Regions from separate parts of the Janthinobacterium foliorum genome, predicted to be linked through region 3. Evidence: predicted binding sites of a transcription regulator. Region 3 holds the regulator's gene; each other region holds the start of a gene.
The links. Region 3 encodes FNR, which switches genes on or off when oxygen is low (the NO sensors DNR and NnrR bind a similar motif). Its sites were predicted from a motif close to TTGATNNNNATCAA; they were not measured.

Region 1 (5,324 bases), on a different contig from region 3:
CTGCTGTTGGCGGCCGCCGTGGCGGCGGCACTGTGGACCGCCATCCCGCGCATCGCCGGAGCGGAAACGATATAAACGAGATAGGAGAAATATAGAATGGACAAGACACGACAGGCAACATTGAAGGCGCACTACCGGCAACGGCCGCCGCCGCTGGGCATCATCGCGCTGCGGCACCTGCCCAGCGGGCGCACCTTGCTCGACAGCAGCCGCAACGCCCCCGGCATGCTGAACCGCCACCGCTTTGAGCTGAACCTGGGCCAGCACCGCAACGCCGCGCTGCAGGCGGACTGGCGGCGCGACGGCGCGGCGGCGTTTTCCTGCGATATCATCGACAGCGTCACGCCGCGCGACGATCCCGCCTTCGACGCGGACGCCGAGCTGGCCGGCCTGCTGGCATTGCACCGGATCGCGCTGCTGGAACAGGGACATGCACTGTATTGAGCAGCATTGCTATACACTTGCGCACTCAAGCACTACGCAGGCTATACCGAGGAACATCATGACCGATCACACTTCCCTGTCGCCGGACGGCGGCAGCGCGCTGGACTTCTGCCTGCGTCTGGCGCGCGCCCAGGCACTCATCGTGCGCCGCTTCGACAGCACGCTGGGCAATCTGCACGGCCTGAGTTTCAGCGATTATCAATTGCTGTACCACTTGCAGCGCGCCCCCGGCGGGCGCCTGCGCCGCATCGACCTGGCCGAGCGCCTGGCGCTGACGGCGTCCGGCATCACGCGGTCGCTGATGCCGCTGGAAAAGATCGGCCTGGTGGCGCGCCAGGCCGACCAGCGCGATGCGCGCGTCGGCTACGCCGCCATCACGGACGCGGGGCTGGCATTGCTGGCGCATGCGAACACGACGGCGCAGGCGCTGGCCCAGGAGTTGCTGGACCACGCCAGCGCCAGCCAGCTGGCCCCGCTGGCCGAGCTGCTCGCTGGCATCGCCAGCAAGCTGCCCGGCCAGGCCTGAGCCCCGCGCGTCCGCCTACACCAGCGCCAGCTTGCGCAGGCGCCGCGTCGACGGCCAGCGCGCCATGCCCGTCTCGTCGCGGATGGCGGCGCAGGCGGCCAGCACCCTGTCGCACTCATCCTGGCGCAGGCCCGCGTTCAGGGTCAGGCGCACCAGCGCGCGGTTCTTCGGCGTGGCCGGCGCGCAGAACACGGCGCCATAGATGCCGTGCCGTTCCAGCGCCTTGCGCAGGACCAGGGTATCGGGTTCGCTGCCCGCCTCCAGCGCGATGATCTGCTCCGTGCCGTCGCTGACGTTGTAGCCAAGCTCGGCCAGTCCCTGGCGCAGGTGCACGCTGTGGCGGCGCAAGGCGGCGCGGCGGGCATCGGCGGCGCGGATGGCATCGAGCGCCGCGTCAAACCAGGCCAGCTCGTGTTCCAGCAAACATGAACTGAAAATGGCGGGGCGCGAGGCGGACAGGAAATAGCCCTTGAAGCGGGCCGAACAGGTGATCACCCCCGCGCGCCCCGCAAAGGCCTTGGCCAGCGACGCCGTGCGGAAATGCACGCGCCCGGCCAGGCCCTGCTCCACCACCAGGCCCGCGCCCTGCGGCCCGTGCGTGCCCAGCGAGTGCGATTCGTCGACGATCAGCATGCTGCCGCTGCGCTCGGCGATTTCCACCATCTGCAACAGCGGCGCCACGCTGCCGTTGGTGCTGTACAGCGCATCGATGACGATGATGCCGGGGCCGTGCTTGTCGAGCTGGCGCTGCAGGTGGGCGCCATCGTTGTGCAGGAAAGCCACGGGCATGGCCTGCGCCGACTGCACGCCTTCCCACAGCGAGGCATGCGCCTGCATGTCCAGGTACACGGGGATGCCGGGCCCGGCCAGGCTTTGCAGCAAGCCCACGTTGGCGGCCCAGCCCGACTGCGCCAGCACGCACGCTTCGCTGCCGAGAAATGCCGCCAGCTTTGCTTCCAGGCGGTGCTGGCGGCTGCCTTCCTGCAGGAACACGGACGACATCAGCATGGCGCCGCCGCCCTGCAAGACTTGCGCCTGCGCCGCCAGCAGCGCGGGTTCGCCGGCGATGTTCAGATAATCGTTCCCGGCCAGCATCACTGCGCCGGCCGGCATGGCTTGCCACTCGTGCAAATGTTCGCCGCCAAGCAGCTTTTCGATGCGCTCGACATAGTGTTCATCCATGCGCTGGCGCACGAAGGCGGGCAGCTGCCGTTCGGCGTGGGCGGTGGCGGATGGCAGGGGGAAAGAGGCGTTCGACATAGGGGGCTCCTGAGATGGTTGCAGTGGGAACTACCGCGTCAACATGCGTGAGCCATCCGGCAGGTGATTGATCCATCTCAACAGTTACGCCGATACATCTCTTTTTCAGGAGGAACACGCCGATCATGTTGTATTGATTCGCCTCAACGAACACGTTCCCCTACCATGATGCATGTGCAGTCCCCTGCCGGAAAGCGGTGGCAAGGCAAGTTCCTCCAGCCTTTCCTGCATTTCCACGATGCCATCGAACACACGCCCATACGGCGCGCCCAGGTGCGCGCCCTGGCCGTCATCGGTGCGCTGGGCATGCCCTTGTACTACGCGCTGTGGCAGTTCTGCTTCCCGCAAGAATATGAGTCGCCGCTGCTGCGCGGCGTGGCGGCGCTGCTGTTCCTGCCCGCCCTGTGGCCCGGACGCTTCAGCAATACCTGGTTCAGCGTCTACCTGTTCCTGGGACTGACCTTCGAACTGCCGTTCTTCTTCACCTATATGTTCCTGATGAATCACGCCTCGCCGCTATGGGTGCATTCGCTGCTGGTGGCGCTGATCGTGCTGTTCCACTTCGATACGCGCATCGCCATCCTGGCTTACCTGAGCGGCACCTTGCTGGCCTGCCTGGCATTTGCCATCGCCGGCGATCCCGCCTTCCTGCTCAGCCGCGAAGTCTTGCAGCAATTGCCCGTGCACTGGTTCACGATGGCCGTGCTGTCCGTCGTCAAGGTGGGGCGCAACGTGGGCGCGCAGCAAAAACTGGCCGGGCTGGCGGCAGGGCTGGGCAGCGTGGCGCATGAATTGCGCACGCCCCTGGTCAGCGTCGAGGCGAACGTGCGCGGCCTGCAGCGCAGTTCCGCCCCGGCGCCGGACGCGGCCAGCCTGGAGGCGCTGGCGCGCATCCGCTTCGAAGTACGCCACATGCACCACATGATCGACCTGTTCCTGCTCAGCGCCAGCGCCGTCGACCGCAAGCTTGAAGCGAACGAAACGGTCGCCATGCACGACAGCGTCGCGGCCGTCCTGCGCCGCTATCCGTTCACCAGCACGGCGCAGCGCGAGATGGTCAAGATCGACGTGCGCGCCGACTTCAGCTTTCACGGCCAGTCGGAACTGTGCGTGGTCATCCTGCTGAACCTGCTGCGCAATGCCTTGAAAGGCATCCAGCGCGCCGGCAAGGGCCGCGTGCGCATCGTCATCGATGGCGCGCGTCCCGTGCCGCGGCTGCTGTTCATCGACACGGGCTGCGGCATCGCGGCCAGCCGCCTGCCGCTGATCTTCGACCGCTTCTATTCCTATCCCGCGCACAACGGCAGCGGCATCGGCCTGGCCCTGTGCCGGCAAATCATGCAAGCCTGGCATGCGCGCATCCGCTGCGTCGCGCGCGAAGGCGCATATGCCATCTTCGTGCTGGAATTCCCGCAGCAACACGCCAACGCCAGGCCCAGCCGTTTTCCATCCATCCACCGCGCGAGGTGACGCATGCAACTGCCCGTCTACACCCATCCGACCCTGACCGTATTGATCGACGACAGCGATTCCTTCCTGAAAAGCCTCGCATTCCAGCTCGATCCCGGCCTGGCGCGCAAGACCTTCCACGACACCAGCAGCGCGCTGCACTGGCTGCGCCAGAGCACGCAACTGGGCGAGATGCCGCTGCATGTCAATTTCGATACGCAGAACCTGCCGCCCGACCAGTGCAACGTGGCGCTCGACATCGAACGCATCTGGCGCATCAGCGGCCAGGCGCAGCGCTTTGCCGTGCCCTCCGTGCTGGTGGTCGATTATTCGATGCCGCAGATGAACGGCCTGGAGTTTTGCCACGCCGTCCGCGACTTGCCATGCAAGAAGATCTTATTTACGGGCGCGGCCGATGAAAAGGTGGCCGTGACGGCCTTCAACCGGGGCTTGATCGACCGCTACATCAAGAAGAGCGACGACGATGCCCTGGACATCCTGGAACAGGAAATCATTGCCTTGCAGCGCGAATTCTTCCTGCAGCAGTCGGACACCGTGCGCGACTTGCTGATGCTGCATGACTACAGTTTCCTGCAGGACGAGGCGCTGGCGGCCGTCGTGCAGGAGCTGTGCCAGCGCCACGGCTTCGTCGAGTTTTACATTTTCCCCAATCCCAGCGGCATCCTGTTCTTCACGCGCGATGGCCAGGCCCGGCTGATGATCATCGAGACGGAACGCGGCCTGCACACCCAGTACGAGATGGCGCGCGACAGCGACGCGCCCGAATCCTTGCTGCTGGCCTTGCTGGACATGCGCGTGATCCCGTATTTTTCCGATGCCGACAGCGATGGCATGTATGCGGCGCACATCGGCGAAAACTGGTTCCGTTATTGCGCCGCGCCCACTATCTGCCTGGGCCGCGTGACGTATTTCTGGGCCCTGTTCGACGTGCCGCCCCACCAGCTGGGGCAGCCGGTGATGTCCTACGCGCAATTTCTGCGCGCGGGCGACGGCGTCAGCGCCTAGCCTGCGGCTTGCAACGCCTAACCACAGCGTCGCGCTCGGCGCCCCCGCTGGCCCGGGAAGCGCAGCGGCACGACGTTACGGGGGGCGCCGGCCAGCGGGCATCGGAGAGCGCACTGGCCCGCGCGCGGCAGGTTTGGACAGGTGTCAGCCTTCGCGCAGGGTTTGCAGGGGGGGATGCTTCAGCACGTTGCGCAGTCCCAGCCAGCCGCCGGCGATGGCGCACAGGGCGCCGGCCAGCAGGCCAAAGGCCCACACGCCCGGCGCGAAGCTCCAGGCGAACTTGAACTGGTACGTGGCCAGCGCCCAGCCCATGGCCGCCGCGCCCGTCGCCGCCAGCAAGCCGGCCAGGGCGCCGACGAGTGAAAACTCGATCAGCTGCGCCTGCGCCAGCTGGCGCCGCGTGGCGCCCAGGGCGCGCAGCAGGCCCGCTTCGCGCGTGCGCTCGTCCTGCGAGCCCATCAGGGCCGCATACAGCACCAGCAAGCCCGAGGCCAGGGTAAAGGCAAAGAGGAATTCCACGGCCGTCACCACCTGGTCCAGCACGCCCTGGATCTGTTTCAGCACGCCGCCCACGTCAACCACCGTCAGGTTCGGATACTCGCGCAGCAAGGCGTTGCCC
Region 2 (5,324 bases), on a different contig from region 3:
CCTGGCGCCTTTGGCGCGGGCCTGCGCACCTCACGTCAAGGAACAATATGAAAGTGATCTTCGCAGGCACGCCTGAGTTCGCCGCCACGGCCCTGAAGGATTTGCACGAAGCGGGATTCGAGATTCCCCTGGTGCTGACCCAGCCCGACCGCCCTGCCGGCCGCGGCATGCAGCTGCACGCTTCGGCCGTCAAGCAGTACGCGCAGCAGCATGGCATCGAAGTGCTGCAGCCGCTGTCGCTGCGCATGGACAGCAAGGACCCGCAGCGCGCCGCCGAAGCGCAGGCGGCCCACGAGCGCCTGCTGGCCACGGACTACGACGTGATGGTGGTGGCCGCCTACGGCTTGATCTTGCCGCGCAGCACACTCGACATCAAACCCTGCATCAATATCCACGCTTCCCTGCTGCCGCGCTGGCGCGGCGCGGCGCCCATCCACCGCGCCATCGAGGCCGGCGACGATGAGACGGGCGTGACCATCATGCAGATGGAAGAAGGCCTCGACACGGGTCCCATGCTGGCCGTCGAGCGCCTGCCCATCGAAGCGGGCGACTCCACGGCCAGCCTGCACGACAAGCTGGCAAAACTGGGCGGCAAGATGATCGTCGAGACCCTGCGCAAGATGCAGCAGCAGCCGCTCGAAGCGGTGCCGCAGCCGGAAGCGGGCGTCACCTATGCGGCCAAAATCGCCAAGGACGAGGCGGCGCTCGACTTCAGCCAGCCGGCGCTGGAACTGGGCCTGAAAATCCGCGCCTTCAATCCGTTTCCCGGCGCCTGCGGCCAGGTCGATGGCGTGACCATCAAGATCTGGGCCGCGGACGTGCTCGAAGCGGACAGCAAGGAAGCGCCGGGCCAGGTGCTGGCCGCCGACGCCCAGCACGGCATCATCGTCGCCTGCGGCAACGGCTCCCTGCGCCTGACGGAACTGCAAAAGCCGGGCGGCAAGCGCCTGCCCGCGCTGGACTTCATCAAGGGTTTCCCGCTGGAAGGCAAGCGTTTCGTTTAATTTCGCCTAAAAAAAAGGCACTATCGAGTGCCATAAAAAAGGGCTTGCCGCGGCAAGCCCTTTTTGCATCCGGCTGCGCCGCTTAGCGACGCATGACCTTCATCAGCCGTCCGCCGACGGACGACGACAGGCTGACCTCGAAACGCCCGCCGGCCGGCAAGGCGCTGATGTCGACGCTGGCATTGCCGCCCGTCAAGTCACTGGCGACCACCGTCTTGCGGCCATCGGCAGCCACGTGCAGCACGGCGGCGTACGGTTCCGCCTGGGCATTCCAGGCCAGCACCAGCTTGCCGCCGCTCTGCGTCGCGTCAAACGTGGCATCGTTGGCGGCGGCCTTGCTGCGGCGCGCCGGGCGCTCCAGCTTGGCCAACGCCTTGCCATTTGCCAACACCTGCACGTCGCTGATGTCGCCCGGGTTGGCGAAGCTGACGCGGAAATGGCTCATGGCGCTGCCGCCATGGTCGGCCAGCGAGACGGCATCGAAGGGCAAGTCGATAGTCTGTCCTGACGCCGTCAGCACGCGCAGGATATACGCGTGGCCGCTGCCGCTGGCCGCTTCGCCGATGCGCGTCGACGAGGCGACGGCAGGACGCAGTCCCACGCCTGCCGGCGTGATGCGGCCGGAAATGGTCAGGTAGCCGTTCTCGGCCACGGACATGCTGGCGGCCAGCACATTGCTGCCCGTCTGCTGCGTGCTGCGTTTTTCCAGGAATTGCTGCACCCGTGCATAACTGTAGTCGGAAAACCAGGCGCCGCTGCAATAGCTCATCACATCCTTCATCGGCGTACCGGCGCCATATGCTGCCTTGCTCAGCTGGCCGATGCTGCCCGCATAGCTGCTGTTATACAGGGGTTGCGGTCCCAGGTTGCCGTTCGCATATGGGTAGTCGGTGGCGGCGCCGGCAGGCCCGCCGCAGGCAACGTGCTGCAGCGAATGGTTGTGGCCCAGCTCGTGCACAAGCGTGGTCAGCCATTCAGGCCAGCTGTTGCCGAAGGGATCGATCGAGGCGATATTCTTGTAGCTGGCGTCCAGGCCGATGGCCGCCGTGAAATCGCCGCCGCTGGTGCGCGGATTGATGTACGCCAGGCCGGCGGCGCGCGTGGAAGACATGAGCGGCACGAAACCATAATAATAGGCGCCGCTATCTTCCTGGGCACGCTTGTCGTTCAGGGTTGCCAGGGTAGAATTCCACCAGCTGTCGGCCGTGCTGCTGCCCGGCACGCTCAGTGCGGCGCGCGTGCTGATGCTGATATTTTCCGCCGCATATGGATACACGCGGGTCAGGGCGGCACGGATCACTTCGGCATCAGGCAATTGCGCCACGCCATCATCCGTGCTCAGCGGCACCAGCACCAGGCGGATTTTTGCCGCGCTGGCGACGACGGGCGCCGCTTCCTGGCTGACCTGCGTACCGTCACTGCCCACGGCCGTGACGCGCACGCGCACGCCAGGCAAGATCCAGCCAGCCGGCAAGACGCCGCTGAAGTTGCCACTGAAACTGTAATCGCTCTTCTCTGTCGGCAAGACCGCCGGTCCGCTCATGGCGACAGTGCCCAGGTTGCTGCCATTGGCGGACGTGGCGCTCAAGGTCACGACGGGGCTGCTGCGCCCCGCTTGCGTGCCCAGCACGGATACGCGCACGGCGGCCGACTTGCCACGCGTCAGGCGCAAGGCCGTGTCGCTGGCGTTCAGGTTCAGCACCTGCGCGAAATCGATGCTGCCCAGGGTAAAGGCCGACACCGTGCCCGCATTGACGGCAACGCGCGACGCGGCCGACAGCAGCACATTGCCCGTCGCCGTGGCTGGCGCCGACAGCAGCAGCTGGCTGGCGCTGGCGCTGACGATGGTCGCCGGCATATTGCCCACCGAAGCGGCACTGACCTGGTCGAGATTGCTGCCCTGCACCGTGATCGACATCGTCTGGCCGCTGATGGCCGTGCTGATCGACGTGACGGCCACGCTGGCCAGCAGCGTATAGGTATCGGCGCTGCTCACATCGTTGTATGGACCGCGCACCTTCAGTGGCCCCGTCGCGGCGCCCGCCGGCACCACGACCGTGACGCTGGTCGCGCTCTGGCTTTCTGGCGTTGCCGCCGCGCCGCTGCCGAACTGCACCGCCGTGACGGCGCCCATGCCATTGCCCGCGATGGTGACGCTGGAACCGACGCCGCCCGTTGCCGGCGCGATGCCGGTGACGCTCAGCGGCACGTACACATTCAGGTTGTAGCTGGTGGCCGCCGTGCCGCTGGCGCTGACCAGGCTCAAGGCGCCCGACACGGGCACGCCCGGCATCGCCAGGGTGATGCCGGTATCGCTGGCGGCGCTGGTGGCCAGCGTCACGCCGCCCACCTGGAATGCCGTGACACGGCTCAGATTGCTACCAGTGACCACCACGCTGCCGCCAACGGCGATATTCGTTGCCGAAACAGCCGTGACTGCAGGCAACACGACAGGACTACCCGAGGTGGTTGCCACCACGGTATCGCCACCGCCCCCACCGCCGCCGCCACCGCAGGCGGACAGGCCCAGCACGAGAAACAATGCAACAAGCAAATGGTTTTTCATGGCCGGCAACCATGTTCGAACAGCGCAAAGCCGGGGGAGACACGAGGGAAATGTGACATATTGGTGACTTTTGGAGAGAATTTCATTTCAAAGAACCGATATTATCCGTGAGTTTGATTCCTAAAGACAACTATTAATGCTTTTGATTCAATTGGTTTTGATAATAATTAAGGTATCTGCTTTGCAATCTTTATTTAAAGCATTTTTGAAACCTACATCGCTTCACTCTGTATTGTTCAAAATCAAGTTTGTTTCCAACCGTTGCTATTGCCATTCGATTCATGAAAAAAATAGGCATGGAAGCGTAAATAATGTGGAAATTTGTCCACAATCTAGAGGACATGCATTCTCACCAACTTTGCTGGAAAAATTAACGTTTTCAGTAAGATTTTCAGGAATGTAATTTCTAGCAGCGGCCATCAAGCGGGCGCCGTGGGAGGCGATGTGTTGCAGGAACGGCAGCAACGGGACGAACGGCCGCTTTTGCTCAAAACCAAAGCAGCCTGATGCCGTATAATTTTAGACCCGGTGAAATCAGGCGATTGCCACCTTCTGCCTGCCCTACCCGGCCGGCACTCTCCGTCAGCTGATCCTGCTGGCCCGCAACCGCCTCGCAAAGTCTTGCCGCCACGCCGCCGCCCGTTTGCCTATTGAAAGCATGAAATGAACGATACCGTGATCCCCGCCATGTCCCCGACCGAAGCCACCTTGCGCGCCATCCTGACGCAGCGAATCATGATCCTCGACGGCGCGATGGGCACGATCATTCAGCAATACAAGCTCGACGAAGTAGCCTACCGGGGCGGCCCCGCTGGCCGCTTCATCGATTTCGCCGCGCCGGCCGACAGCGGTGCGCGCGAGCTGTTCGTCAAGGGCAACAACGAACTGCTGACCTTGACGCAGCCGCACATCATCCAGGAAATCCACGAGCGCTACCTGGCGGCCGGCGCCGACCTGATCGAAACGAATACCTTCGGCGCCACGACGATCGCGCAGGACGATTACCACATGGCCCACCTGGCCTATGAAATGAACGTGCAGGCCGCCAAACTGGCGCGCGCCGCCTGCGACAAATATTCCACACCGGACAAGCCGCGCTTCGTCGCCGGCGCCCTGGGTCCCACGCCGAAGACGGCATCGATCTCGCCGGACGTGAACGATCCGGCCGCCCGCAACGTCACCTTCGACCAGCTGGTGGCGGCCTACCTGCAGCAGACGCAGGGCCTGGTGGAAGGCGGCGCCGACGTGCTGCTGGTGGAAACCATTTTCGATACCTTGAACTGCAAGGCGGCCCTGTTCGCCATCGACCTGTACTACGAGCAAAACCCTGGCGTCGTGCGTCTGCCCCTGATGATTTCCGGCACCGTCACGGACGCGTCGGGGCGCATCCTGTCGGGCCAGACCGTGCCCGCCTTCTGGAATTCCGTGCGCCACGCAAAACCGCTGACCATCGGCCTGAACTGCGCGCTGGGCGCCGCCCTGATGCGCCCGTACGCGGAAGAACTGGCGAAGATCGCCGATACCTTCGTCTGCATCTACCCGAATGCGGGCTTGCCCAACCCCATGAGCGACACGGGCTTCGACGAGTTGCCAGCCGACACGTCCGCCCTGTTGCGCGAATTCGCCGACGCGGGCTTTTTGAACATGGCGGGCGGCTGCTGCGGCACCACGCCGGAACACATCGCCGCCATCGGCGAATTGCTGTCAAAAAATACGCCGCGCACCGTGCCGCCGCCGTCGCACGACTTGCGCCT
Region 3 (5,324 bases):
GCGCCTGACGAGATCATGCCGAAGATGCGCGCCCTGCAGCGCCTGGGCCAGCCGTACAGCGATGAAGAAATCGCCGCCGGCCCCGCGCAGCTGCAGGACAAGACGGAAGAAGACGCCCTGGTCGCCTATCTGCAAGGCCTCGGTACATTAATCAAAACAAGGAATTAGCATGGCAATCGACAACCTGTTTGACAGCGCCAGCAGCGTCATGACGGTGGTTTCCTTTACGACGTTCGTGGGCATCCTGTGGTGGACGTTCAGCCGCAGCAATAGCGACTTCGACGCGGCGGCCCGCCTGCCGTTCGCCGACGACGCGCTCGACTATCCGGCCGAGGCCGAGATGAACCTGGCGAAGGAGCACAACCATGGCTGACTTTACCAATGGCTTCTGGAATATCTACATCATCGTGCTGTCCCTGCTGGGCATCATCGGCTGCGGCGTGCTGCTGTACTCGCAATCGAAAGTGAAAGTGCCGGCCGGCGCCCCCGCCGACGGCACCACGGGCCACGTCTGGGACGAGGACTTGAAGGAACTCAATACGCCGATGCCGCGCTGGTGGATGTGGCTGTTCTACATCACCATCGTCTTCGCGCTGGCCTATCTGTTCCTGTATCCGGGCCTGGGCAACTATGCCGGCAGCCTGGGCTGGAAATCGACGGGCCAGTACGAGGAAGAGCTGAAGAAGGCGGAAGCCGACTACGGCCCCCTGTTCAACAAGTACCTGGGCCAGGACCTGAAAACGGTGGCCGCCGATCCGCAGGCGCAAGCCATCGGCCAGCGTCTGTTCCTGACTTACTGCGCGCAGTGCCACGGTTCGGATGCGCGCGGCAACAAGGGCTTCCCCAACCTGACGGACAAGGACTGGCTGTATGGCGGCGAACCCGACATCATCAAGACCACCATCATGCACGGCCGTAACGGCCAGATGCCGCCGATGGGCGCCGCGCTCGGTTCGGAAAAGGATGTCGAGAACGTGGCCCATTATGTGCTGAGCCTGTCCGGTTCCACCTCGGACCCCGTCAAGTCGGTGCTGGGCAAGGCCAAGTTCGGCGCCTGCATGGCCTGCCACGGCGCCGATGGCAAGGGTAACCAGATGCTCGGTGCGCCGAACCTGACGGACAAGACCTGGCTGTATGGCGGCAGCGCCGATACCATCATGGAAACCATCCGCAAGGGACGCAGCAACACCATGCCGGCCTTCAGCGACTTCCTCGGCGAATCGAAGGTCCACGTGCTGTCGGCGTATGTCTGGAGCCTGTCGAATCCGCAGGCGCCCGCGAAGTAAACAATGGAACCTCAAGTCATCAAGATGTATGCGGCCCGCGAGCAAATCTACCCTCGCGAGGCCAAAGGACGCTACGCTACCTGGCGATGGGTATGCGTCTGGCTTACCCAGCTTGCGTTCTACGGCTTGCCGTGGCTGACATGGAATGGCAGGCAAGCCCTGCTGTTCGATCTGACCACGCGCAAGTTCTACATTTTCGGCGTCGTGCTGTGGCCCCAGGATTTCATCTACCTGGCGGCCCTGCTGATCATCTGTGCGTATTTATTGTTCCTCGTCACGGCCATTGCCGGGCGGGTGTGGTGCGGTTTTTCCTGTCCGCAAACGGTGTACACGGAAATCTTCCTGTGGGTCGAACGCAAGATCGAGGGCACGCGCAGCGCGCGCATGGCCCTCGACAAGCAGGGCCCGTCCCTGCGCAAGGCCTTCAAGAAGACGGCAAAGCACGTGGTGTGGGGCGCCATCGCCCTGTGGACAGGCTTTACCTTCGTCGGCTACTTCACGCCGATCAAGGAACTGGCGCATTCGGTGACCACCCTGAACTTCGGTCCCTGGGAATGGTTCTGGGTCCTGTTCTACAGCCTGGCAACCTATGGCAACGCGGGCTGGCTGCGCGAGCAGGTGTGCAAATACATGTGCCCCTACGCGCGTTTCCAGAGCGCCATGTTCGACCAGGACACCCTGATCATCACCTACGATGCCAAGCGAGGCGAGCCGCGCGGCGCGCTGAGCAAGAAGGCCGGCAACAACGACAAGCTGGGCGACTGCATCGACTGTACCTTGTGCGTGCAGGTGTGTCCGACCGGCATCGATATCCGCAATGGCCTGCAGTATGAATGCATCGGCTGCGCCGCCTGCGTGGATGCCTGCAACAGCGTGATGGACAAGGTCGACCGGCCACGCGGACTGGTACGCTACAGTACCGACCATGCGATGGAGAACAACTTCAATTCGCAGCAGATCCGCCGGCGCGCCATGCGGCCGCGCGTGCTGATCTACACGTCCATCCTGGCCCTGATCATCATCGCCGTGTGTACCTCGCTGGCCCTGCGCACGCCATTGAAAATGGACGTGATCCGCGACCGCGGCTCGATGGGACGCGAAGTGGAAGATGGCATGATCGAGAACGTTTACCGTCTGCAGATCATGAACACCTCGGAGCAAAGCCAGCATTTTAAAATCAGCGTCTCCGGCTTGCCGGGCCTGACCTTGCTGACGCGCGACGAAGTGACCCTGCAGCCGACGGAAACCCTGGGCTGGCCCATCCGCCTGCGCGTGCCGCACGGCGTGGGCGAGAAGGGCTCGAACAAGATCGCCATCGAGCTGCAATCGCTGGACGACCCGTCGCTGCATGTGCGGGAAAACGCGGTCTTCATCGTGCCGCGGTAACGGTGATGCGGGGGCCGGACCCTGCGGGTCCGGCCCCCGCATTTCGCCGTTGGGGTACCAGCTATTTATTTCAACCCAGAAGCAAATACTGGGGCCAGACGGGGACGCCGAGTCCCGCAGGGTCTGACCCCAAGGAGATCTAAAATGTCCAAGACCGCAAAACTGCAAGCCTCCGCCGATCCCTGGTACAAGCACCGCTGGCCGTGGCTGCTGATGGTGGGCCCGGGCCTGTCCGTCGTTGTCGGCAGCACCATGGGCTATATCGCGTTTACGCAGCCCGATGCGCTGGTGGTGGGCGACTATTACAAGCAGGGCAAGGCCATCAACCAGGACTTGCGGCGCGATACGGCCGCCAGCAACCTGGCCATGTCGACCAGCCTGGCATATGACGTGGCGGCGGCGCGCCTGACGGGTTCCGTGCACAGCTTCGGCAAGGCTTACCAGGCGCCGCTGCAACTGCACCTGGCGCATGCCACCCAGCCGGAAAAAGACATCAAGCTGCTGGTGCAGCCCGATGCGGCCGGCAACTTCTCCGTGGCCCTGCCCATGCTGGAGCGCAGCCGCTGGCAAGTACTGGTGGAAAACAATACGCGCGAGTGGCGCCTGTCCGGCATCTGGACCTGGCCGGCACAGCGCGCCATCGCGCTGCATGCGGATGAAGAGTTATAAAACTATTTGCAGGTGTCCGTGCCGGCCGTAATCGCCTTCAGCTTGGCTGGCTGCAAGATCTCGATCTCGCGGTTCGACACGCGCAACCAGCCTTCCTTCTTGAACTTCGACAATAGCCGGCTGACGCTCTCGATGGTCAGGCCCAGGTAATTGCCGATTTCCTCGCGCGACATGCGCAGCTGGAAGTTGCTGCCCGAATAGCCGCGTGCCTCGTAGCGCGAGGCCAGGTTGACGATGAAGGCGGCAAAACGCTGCGTCGCCTGCATATTACCCAGCAACAGCATGACACTTTGCTCGCGCGTGATTTCCTGGCTCATCATGCGGTGGAAATGGCGCAGCAGGGTGGGCATATTGCCCAGCAATTGTTCCAGGCTAGAAAACGGGATTTCACATACTTCGCTGTCTTCCAGCGCCACGGCGTTGCAGTGGTGGCGGTCGGCGCTGATGGCGTCCATGCCCAGCAATTCGCCCGCCATCTGGAAACCCGTCACCTGCTCTTCGCCGCCCGGATTGATCTGGTAAGTCTTGAAGTGGCCTAGGCGGATGGCATACAGGTTCTGGAACGAGTCGCCGATGCGGAACAGCGAGGCGCCGCGCGCTACCTTGCGGCGGCGGCCGATAATCTGGTCCAGCCTGTCCATGTCGCCCACGTCAAGCCCCATCGGCAGGCACAATTGATGCATGCTGCACGTCGAGCAGCGCGCACGCAACGCTTCCACGTTCACGGCAGGCAAGGCTGGAGAGAGTAGCGCTTCTGTCATGTCAGACCCTTTTAGAAAAATGCAACAACAAGTTTACTGCATAGTGCGCTCACATGTGCCAATTTCCCCGCATTTCCCCTTTATTTCGCTCAATAAACGACTTCCCGCATTTAATTTTATGGCAACATCCATACAAGTTCATGCCCGGGCGCGCATTTCCACGGCCCGTGCTTGCCAAGTTGACGTATTGATAGGAAAATTCCTGACAGCATTATCTGCCGCCTGTGCCTCCGGGTACTGAAAAGGAAATCATGAAGCCTCTCGGCATTAAAGCAAAAGTCGCGCTGGCCACCAGCCTGACCTCGATCGCCATGATCGCCGTGGTGACCATGGTGCAGGTCAAGCACATGCGCGACGACTTCACCCAGGTTTTGCTGAGCCAGCAAACGGCGCTGATCGAACGCACCGCGGACGAGCTCGACGACAAGCTGGCCATGCTGCTCGACATCATCACCCAGACGGCGCGCCACCAGCCGCCCTCCCTGATGGCCGACCCCGGCCAATTGCGCGAGTACTACACGCAGCGCGCCATGCTGGCCCTGTTCGACGACGTGCTGGTGCTCGACACGCAAGGCAAGGTGGTGGCCAACGTGCCCGAGGTGCAGGGACGCAACGGCGTCGACGTGGCCGACCGCGCCTACTTCCAGACGGTGATGCGCACCAAAAAGGCCATGATCACGGAACCGATGCTGGGCAAGACCAGCCATCTGCCCATCGTGCAGATGGTCGCGCCCGTGCTGGACAACAACGGCGAGGTGGCCGGCATCGTCATCGGCGTGCTGCGCCTGTACAAGGACAATATGCTGGGCCACTTGCGCACGGCCAAGGTGGGCAAGAGCGGCTATTACTTCATCCTCACGCGCGAAGCCGTGCCGCGCTATGTGCTGCACCCCGATGCCAGCCGCTTGCTGCACCCGCGCGCGCCGAACGCCAACCTGGTCACCACCCAGCTGCTGAAGGAAGACGGCGAGGGCAGCATGGTCAGCACCAACAGCCGCGGCGTCACGGCCGTCAACAGCTTCAAGCGCTTGAACTCCGTGAACTGGCTGCTGGCCGCCTCGCTGCCCGTGGCGGACGCGTTCGAGCCCTTCAATGGCGTGCTGTCGCGCCTGGTGCTGTGGAGCATCTGCGCCTCGCTGCTGGCCGCTGCCGTGCTGGGCTGGGTCACCGTGCGCCTGCTGTCGCCGCTGGTGCGCCTGCGCGACACCCTGCTGTCGCTGCG
Region 4 (5,324 bases), on a different contig from region 3:
GATCGTCGACGGCTGGGACGACCCCCGCATGCCGACCCTGGTGGGCATGCGCCGCCGCGGCTACACGCCGGAAGCCATCCAGCTGATGTGCGAACGCACGGGCGTGACCAAGTCCGACGGCTGGATCGACTACAGCGTGCTGGAAGGCTGTCTGCGCGAAGACCTCGATCCGAAGGCGCCGCGCACGGTGGCCGTACTGCGTCCGTTGAAGCTGATCATCGACAATTTCCCTGAAAACGACAGCGTGGAATGCACGGCGCCCGTGCATCCGCACTTCCCGGAGCGGGGCTTGCGCACCTTCCCCATTTCGCGCGAGCTGTGGATCGAGGAAGACGACTTCATGGAAGTGCCAAATAAAGGCTATTTCCGCCTGTATCCGCCCATCGACGACAAGCCGGGCAGCCGCGTGCGCCTGCGCTACGGCTACGTGGTCGAGTGCACCGGCTTTGACAAGGATGAAAGCGGCAAGGTCATCGCCGTGCATTGCACCTACTTCCCGGACAGCAAGTCGGGCACGGAAGGCAGCGCCAACTACAAGGTCAAGGGCAATATGCACTGGGTCAGCGCACCGACGGCGATTCCCGCCGAAGTGCGCCTGTACGACCGCCTGTTCACGGACCCGCAGCCGGACGCGGGCGGCAAGGACTTCAAGCTGGCCCTGAATCCGTTGGCCAAGGAAGTGGTGCAGGCATGGCTGGAACCGGGCGCGGAGCTGGCGCAACCGGAACAGCGCTTCCAGTTCGAGCGCCACGGCTATTTCGCGGCAGACCGGGTCGACAGCCAGCCAGGCAAGCCCGTCTTCAACCGCATCGTCACCCTGAAAGACAGCTGGCAGCCGGCCAAGTAAGGGCATCACGGCTCCCGCTCAAAAAAAACCGCTACGGCGGTTTTTTTTGTTTCAGCGATATATCGGCAACATCTGTATCACCAAGGAAATATTGCCTGTTGACTATATTGACGATAGTTTTGTATATTGTGCAGCTATTGCGCAATTTGCAATTGGCATAGCGTTTGTGCAAGCAGCAAAGCCACCGCCCCCCAGGCGGCACCCGATTCCACCACCTGATGCGGATTGCGATGTCCTCTACTGCCGGCGAGCACCAGTTATCTGCTGAAAAAAAGCCGCTCTGGCTGCTCGGCTTTGTAATCTCGATGATGGTGGGCCTGCTGTTCTACATGGCCACCTCGCTGTCGATCGAAAACGATGCCAGTGACCTGTTCAACAATCTGGCGCGCAATGCCCGCCAAAATATCGAATCGCGCGTGCAGTCCTATGCCAACCTGCTGCGCGGCGCGGCCAGCCTGTTCCGCGCCAATGACTTTGTGAGCCGCGAGCAATTCCACCGCTACGTGGCCAACATGGCGCTGCAGCAGCATTACCCTGGCGTGATGAACCTGAACTATAGCCGCGACCTGGACGAAGCCCAGCGCCCCGCGTTCGAAGCGGCCATGCAGCGCGATTATCCGCCCGGGCGCGACGGCTATCCCGCCTTTGCCATCCACCCCCCCGGCCCCCGCGAGCACTATTCCGTGCTGGTGTACATCGAACCGATCGCCAGCGCCGCCGACAAATATGGCTATGACATCGCGTCGCGGCCCCTGATCGCCGAAGCGCTGGCACAGTCGCGCGATTCCGGCCGCATCAGCAATTCCGGCGTCCCCGTGCCGATGGAAGGCCGGCCTCAGCTGACGGGCATGGCCATGCGCCTGCCCGTGTACCGGCTCGGCATGCCGACCGATACCATCGAGCAGCGGCGCGCCGCGCATCAGGGCTCCGTCGGCATCGGCTACGACCTGGTGACGATGGTGCGCAGCGCGCTGGCCGACATGCCGGTGCGCAATGTCCGCCTGACCCTGTTCGATATCGGCCCGCAGGCGCGCGCGCCACTCGACTTGCCGCACACCATGCGCCCTATCTTCGACAGCTCGGCGGCGGGCCTGCATGCGCCGTGGTGGCAGCCCGGCAACTCGGGGAAATACCTGAGCAGCACGATGCTGATCGAGCACAACGGCCGCGTCTGGCAAGCATTGTTCAGCGTGCGCAAGAGTGATCTGTACACGCGTTTCGATGCCTTTTTACCCTGGCTGGCCCTGCTGGCGGGCTTTGGCAGCGCCATGCTGCTGTACACCCTGTTCCACACCCTGGCGTCGTCGCGCCGCAGTGCCATCCAGATGGCGCGGGGCATGACGGAAGAATTGCGGGCCAGCCAGATCCGCTTGCAACTGTCGCACCAGAAACTGCGGCGCCTGGCGGCCCACGCCGACCAGATCAAGGAAGAGGAACGCAAGCGCATCGCGCGCGAAATTCACGACGACTTGGGACAGAACCTGCTGGTGCTGCGCATCGACGCGGACATGCTGGCCTCGCGCACGCAGCGGGGCCATCCGCGCCTGAATGCCCGCGCCCGCTCCACCCTGGAACAGATCGACGCCACCATCAAGAGCGTGCGGCAGATCATCAACGACTTGCGCCCCACCGTGCTGGACCTGGGCGTGAATGCGGCCGTCGAGTGGCAGGTGGCGCAGTTCCGCCTGCGCACGGGCATCGCCTGTGAAATCAGCGAAAGCCATGACGACATCTGCCTCAGCGATCAATGCGCAACGGCCCTGTTCCGCATCCTGCAAGAGTCATTGAGCAATATTTCCCAGCATGCCAACGCCAGCCGCGTGCAGGTCAAGCTGGAAAAGTGCAGCGACACGGTGTCGATGAGCGTCAGCGACAACGGCGTGGGCGCGGCCATCGACGGGCGCAACAAGCTCGGCTCGTTCGGCCTGGTGGGCATCGAGGAACGCATCAAGTTACTGGGCGGCACTTTCCACATCGAAAGCAGCCCCGGCACGGGGATGAGCGTGCACGTCAGCGTGCCGCTGGGCGCCGACGCCACCCGCTTCCCCTACCAGGACGACAGCCGCACGCCCGCCTGAAGGCCGGCACGCCCCCGCTTGAAGCAAGCTCAGCTTGCGTATTTTGTGATTCAATGCAATATTGATGTAGAACAATTCTTAATGTCTGGCCGTCATTGCCCAGACCCTTTTCTACCTGCCAGGAGTCCACGCCACCAGCCAGTCCCGCTCTTTCCGCCGTTTTCCTCACACAGCTCTTTTACGATACTTAAAGGACACTCATGAACACGAACGACAGTTTCAAGGCAATTGCCGATTTGAATTTGGACGCGATCAAGGTCAAGCTGATGCACCGGGAATCCGGCGAGGGATGGAGCCTGGAGAAGGCCAATGCGGTGGAGTTCGAGTATCGCCGCTTCCTGATCCTGATGAAACAGTTTCCACAGGAAGAAACGGCGCCGCTGATGGATGTCGATACCTTCTGGCACTACCACATCCTCGACACGCTGAAGTATGCGGCCGATTGCGAGCAGGTATTCGGCTACTTCCTGCACCATTTCCCGTACATCGGGCTGCGCGGCGAAGACGACGAAGCGGCGCACCACCGCGTCGGCGAGCGCATGAAGCAACTGTACGAAGAAACATTCGGGGAAGATTACATCCGCGCAGAAACGGCATATTCGGGACGCGCCGTGCAGGCAGCCTATTCTGGACGCGCCGTGCAGGCGGCGTACTCGGGACGCGCCGTGAGCACGGCATTTTCCAGTGCAGCGGTGCAGGCGACCGCGTATTCGGGACGCGCCGTGCAGCCGCAGACAGCCTATTCGGGCCGGGCCGTGCAAGCAGCGTTTTCCAGTGCAGCGGTGCAAGCGACGGCATACTCGGGCCGCGCCACGGGGGCCGCAGTGACCGCCTTCTCCAGCGCGCCCGGCACACTGGCCGCAGCGCTGGTCGAGTCGTCCTCGACGGGCCTGGAAACGGGGCGTTTCTATCTCGATCGTCCTGCCTTGAGCCCGGACGCGCAATAGAAAACCAGAAGGCAGATGTGGCTGCCGCACGCGGCAAGCCTGACTTACCCAGACGGCACCTCTCAGTTTGCCGTCTGTCAGGCGCTCTTAGGCAGCCATCAGTTCGCGCAGTTCACGGATGCTGAAATCGCTGATTTCATGCATGCGGATCAGGATCGTGGCGCCGATCGGCAAGGTATTGTGACGAATCTTGCTGATGACGGGTGGCGCCACTTCCAGTGCACGCGACAGGGCGGCATCATTTTTCAGTTGCAGCTTGTCGATGATCGCATCGAGCACGCGATTCGGGTTGTAGGTAGGCAAAGAGGTAATTTGTTTGAGAGACATGATCAAAAATCCGTACTTGTTGTATTACTGCAAAAAAGAGACCGAATGTCGCCTTTGCAATAACTCAGGGTAAACACACTAAAAAGCGCCATCACTTATGCGGTTTTTATCCCGCAAACAACATAATACACGCTATTGTTGATTTTTGCGTAACTTATAGCAAAATTGTGATAATTGAAGAGAATTGACGCACTTGGAATGTGCTAGAGGATAACTCAATTTGAGAAAATTTGCTGCAAGTCATCAATTTTTACGGTGGGGAACGCCGCTGTGCATCAGCCAGGCGATGGCCATGAGGGCGCCCAATCGATTTATTTCCACTGACAAATGCCAGCTTTGCGCGGCCATGCCGGCCGGCGTCGCGTACATATTGGCATGCACGCTGCTGGCATCGACCCGGCACCAGGCCAGCTGGCGGCGGATTTCAGCGGGCGGCGGCGGCGGCTGCAACGCCCGTTCGCGGCGGCGCATGTAGGCGCGCACCTGTTCCTTGCTGGGATGACTGATGCAATGGCTGATCGGATGCATCGCTGGCTCCTGCCGGCCGGACCCATCGTCGCGTGTCTAGCTGTCCAGCCCGCCACAAATAGGCGAAATGCGTGACGACATTGCTCACCATATCGCCAGGCCACCACGGCGCGTTTGCGCTGCATCAATGACAACGCCCCGGCGTCGCGGCGTCACCCGCGTGGCCGACTTCAGGTCTTCTTTTGCTGGCGCACGCGCTGCTGCTGCTTTTCCTGCGTTTGCTGGCGGTTCTGCTTGCGCTCGAACAGGGTCACGGCGTCTTTCTTGGCTTGCTCGACGGTGCGCATGGCTTCATGCGCATCGTGCGGCACGAAGAATTCGGCATCCTGGGCAGCCACGACCAGCTTGATGGCGGCGTCGTCGTCGAGGTCGTACAGTTCGGTCAGGACGGTGGTGACCTCGTCCAGGTATTCTTCGTAAGTGAGGGTGGTCATTGCTGTCTTCCTTTAGTGAATGGCGCGCTGCAGGCACGCCGCGCCATGCGCCGTGCCTGCCGATAATGCGGGGTAACCGGCCATTTTACCCGATGCAGCCCCCGTCGGCAGCCATCGATTGCAGGGCATCGGCCACGCGCGGGTAGCGCAGCCGCACGCCCAG

Region 1: cqsA (alpha-hydroxyketone-type quorum-sensing autoinducer synthase) is a predicted target of FNR. The motif match lies at 2,364-2,377, and genes of this name have one in related genera.
Region 2: ACZ92H_RS27225 (IPT/TIG domain-containing protein) is a predicted target of FNR. The motif match lies at 3,803-3,816, and genes of this name have one in related genera.
Region 4: ACZ92H_RS24860 (glycine-rich domain-containing protein) is a predicted target of FNR. The motif match lies at 2,987-3,000, and genes of this name have one in related genera.

The regions. Positions count from the first base shown of each region.
Region 1 covers NZ_CDXDQE010000001.1:611,884-617,207, forward strand. Annotated here, with positions in the region: gene ACZ92H_RS02760 (MFS transporter) at 1-75, shown strand, start outside; gene ACZ92H_RS02765 (GIY-YIG nuclease family protein) at 97-444, shown strand; gene ACZ92H_RS02770 (MarR family winged helix-turn-helix transcriptional regulator) at 503-970, shown strand; gene cqsA (alpha-hydroxyketone-type quorum-sensing autoinducer synthase) at 986-2,230, opposite strand; gene ACZ92H_RS02780 (sensor histidine kinase) at 2,399-3,700, shown strand; gene ACZ92H_RS02785 (response regulator) at 3,704-4,705, shown strand; gene ACZ92H_RS02790 (ABC transporter permease) at 4,850-5,324, opposite strand, start outside.
Region 2 covers NZ_CDXDQE010000018.1:58,579-63,902, forward strand. Annotated here, with positions in the region: gene fmt (methionyl-tRNA formyltransferase) at 48-1,004, shown strand; gene ACZ92H_RS27225 (IPT/TIG domain-containing protein) at 1,087-3,558, opposite strand; gene metH (methionine synthase) at 4,234-5,324, shown strand, end outside.
Region 3 covers NZ_CDXDQE010000004.1:62,462-67,785, forward strand. Annotated here, with positions in the region: gene ccoO (cytochrome-c oxidase, cbb3-type subunit II) at 1-168, shown strand, start outside; gene ACZ92H_RS10550 (cbb3-type cytochrome oxidase subunit 3) at 170-373, shown strand; gene ccoP (cytochrome-c oxidase, cbb3-type subunit III) at 366-1,286, shown strand; gene ccoG (cytochrome c oxidase accessory protein CcoG) at 1,290-2,672, shown strand; gene ACZ92H_RS10565 (FixH family protein) at 2,817-3,341, shown strand; gene fnr (fumarate/nitrate reduction transcriptional regulator Fnr) at 3,344-4,102, opposite strand; gene ACZ92H_RS10575 (response regulator) at 4,354-5,324, shown strand, end outside.
Region 4 covers NZ_CDXDQE010000015.1:69,792-75,115, reverse strand. Annotated here, with positions in the region: gene ACZ92H_RS24870 (glutamine--tRNA ligase/YqeY domain fusion protein) at 1-847, shown strand, start outside; gene ACZ92H_RS24865 (sensor histidine kinase) at 1,078-2,925, shown strand; gene ACZ92H_RS24860 (glycine-rich domain-containing protein) at 3,126-3,872, shown strand; gene ACZ92H_RS24855 (hypothetical protein) at 3,960-4,199, opposite strand; gene ACZ92H_RS24850 (hypothetical protein) at 4,443-4,727, opposite strand; gene ACZ92H_RS24845 (hypothetical protein) at 4,898-5,161, opposite strand; gene ACZ92H_RS24840 (SDR family oxidoreductase) at 5,247-5,324, opposite strand, start outside.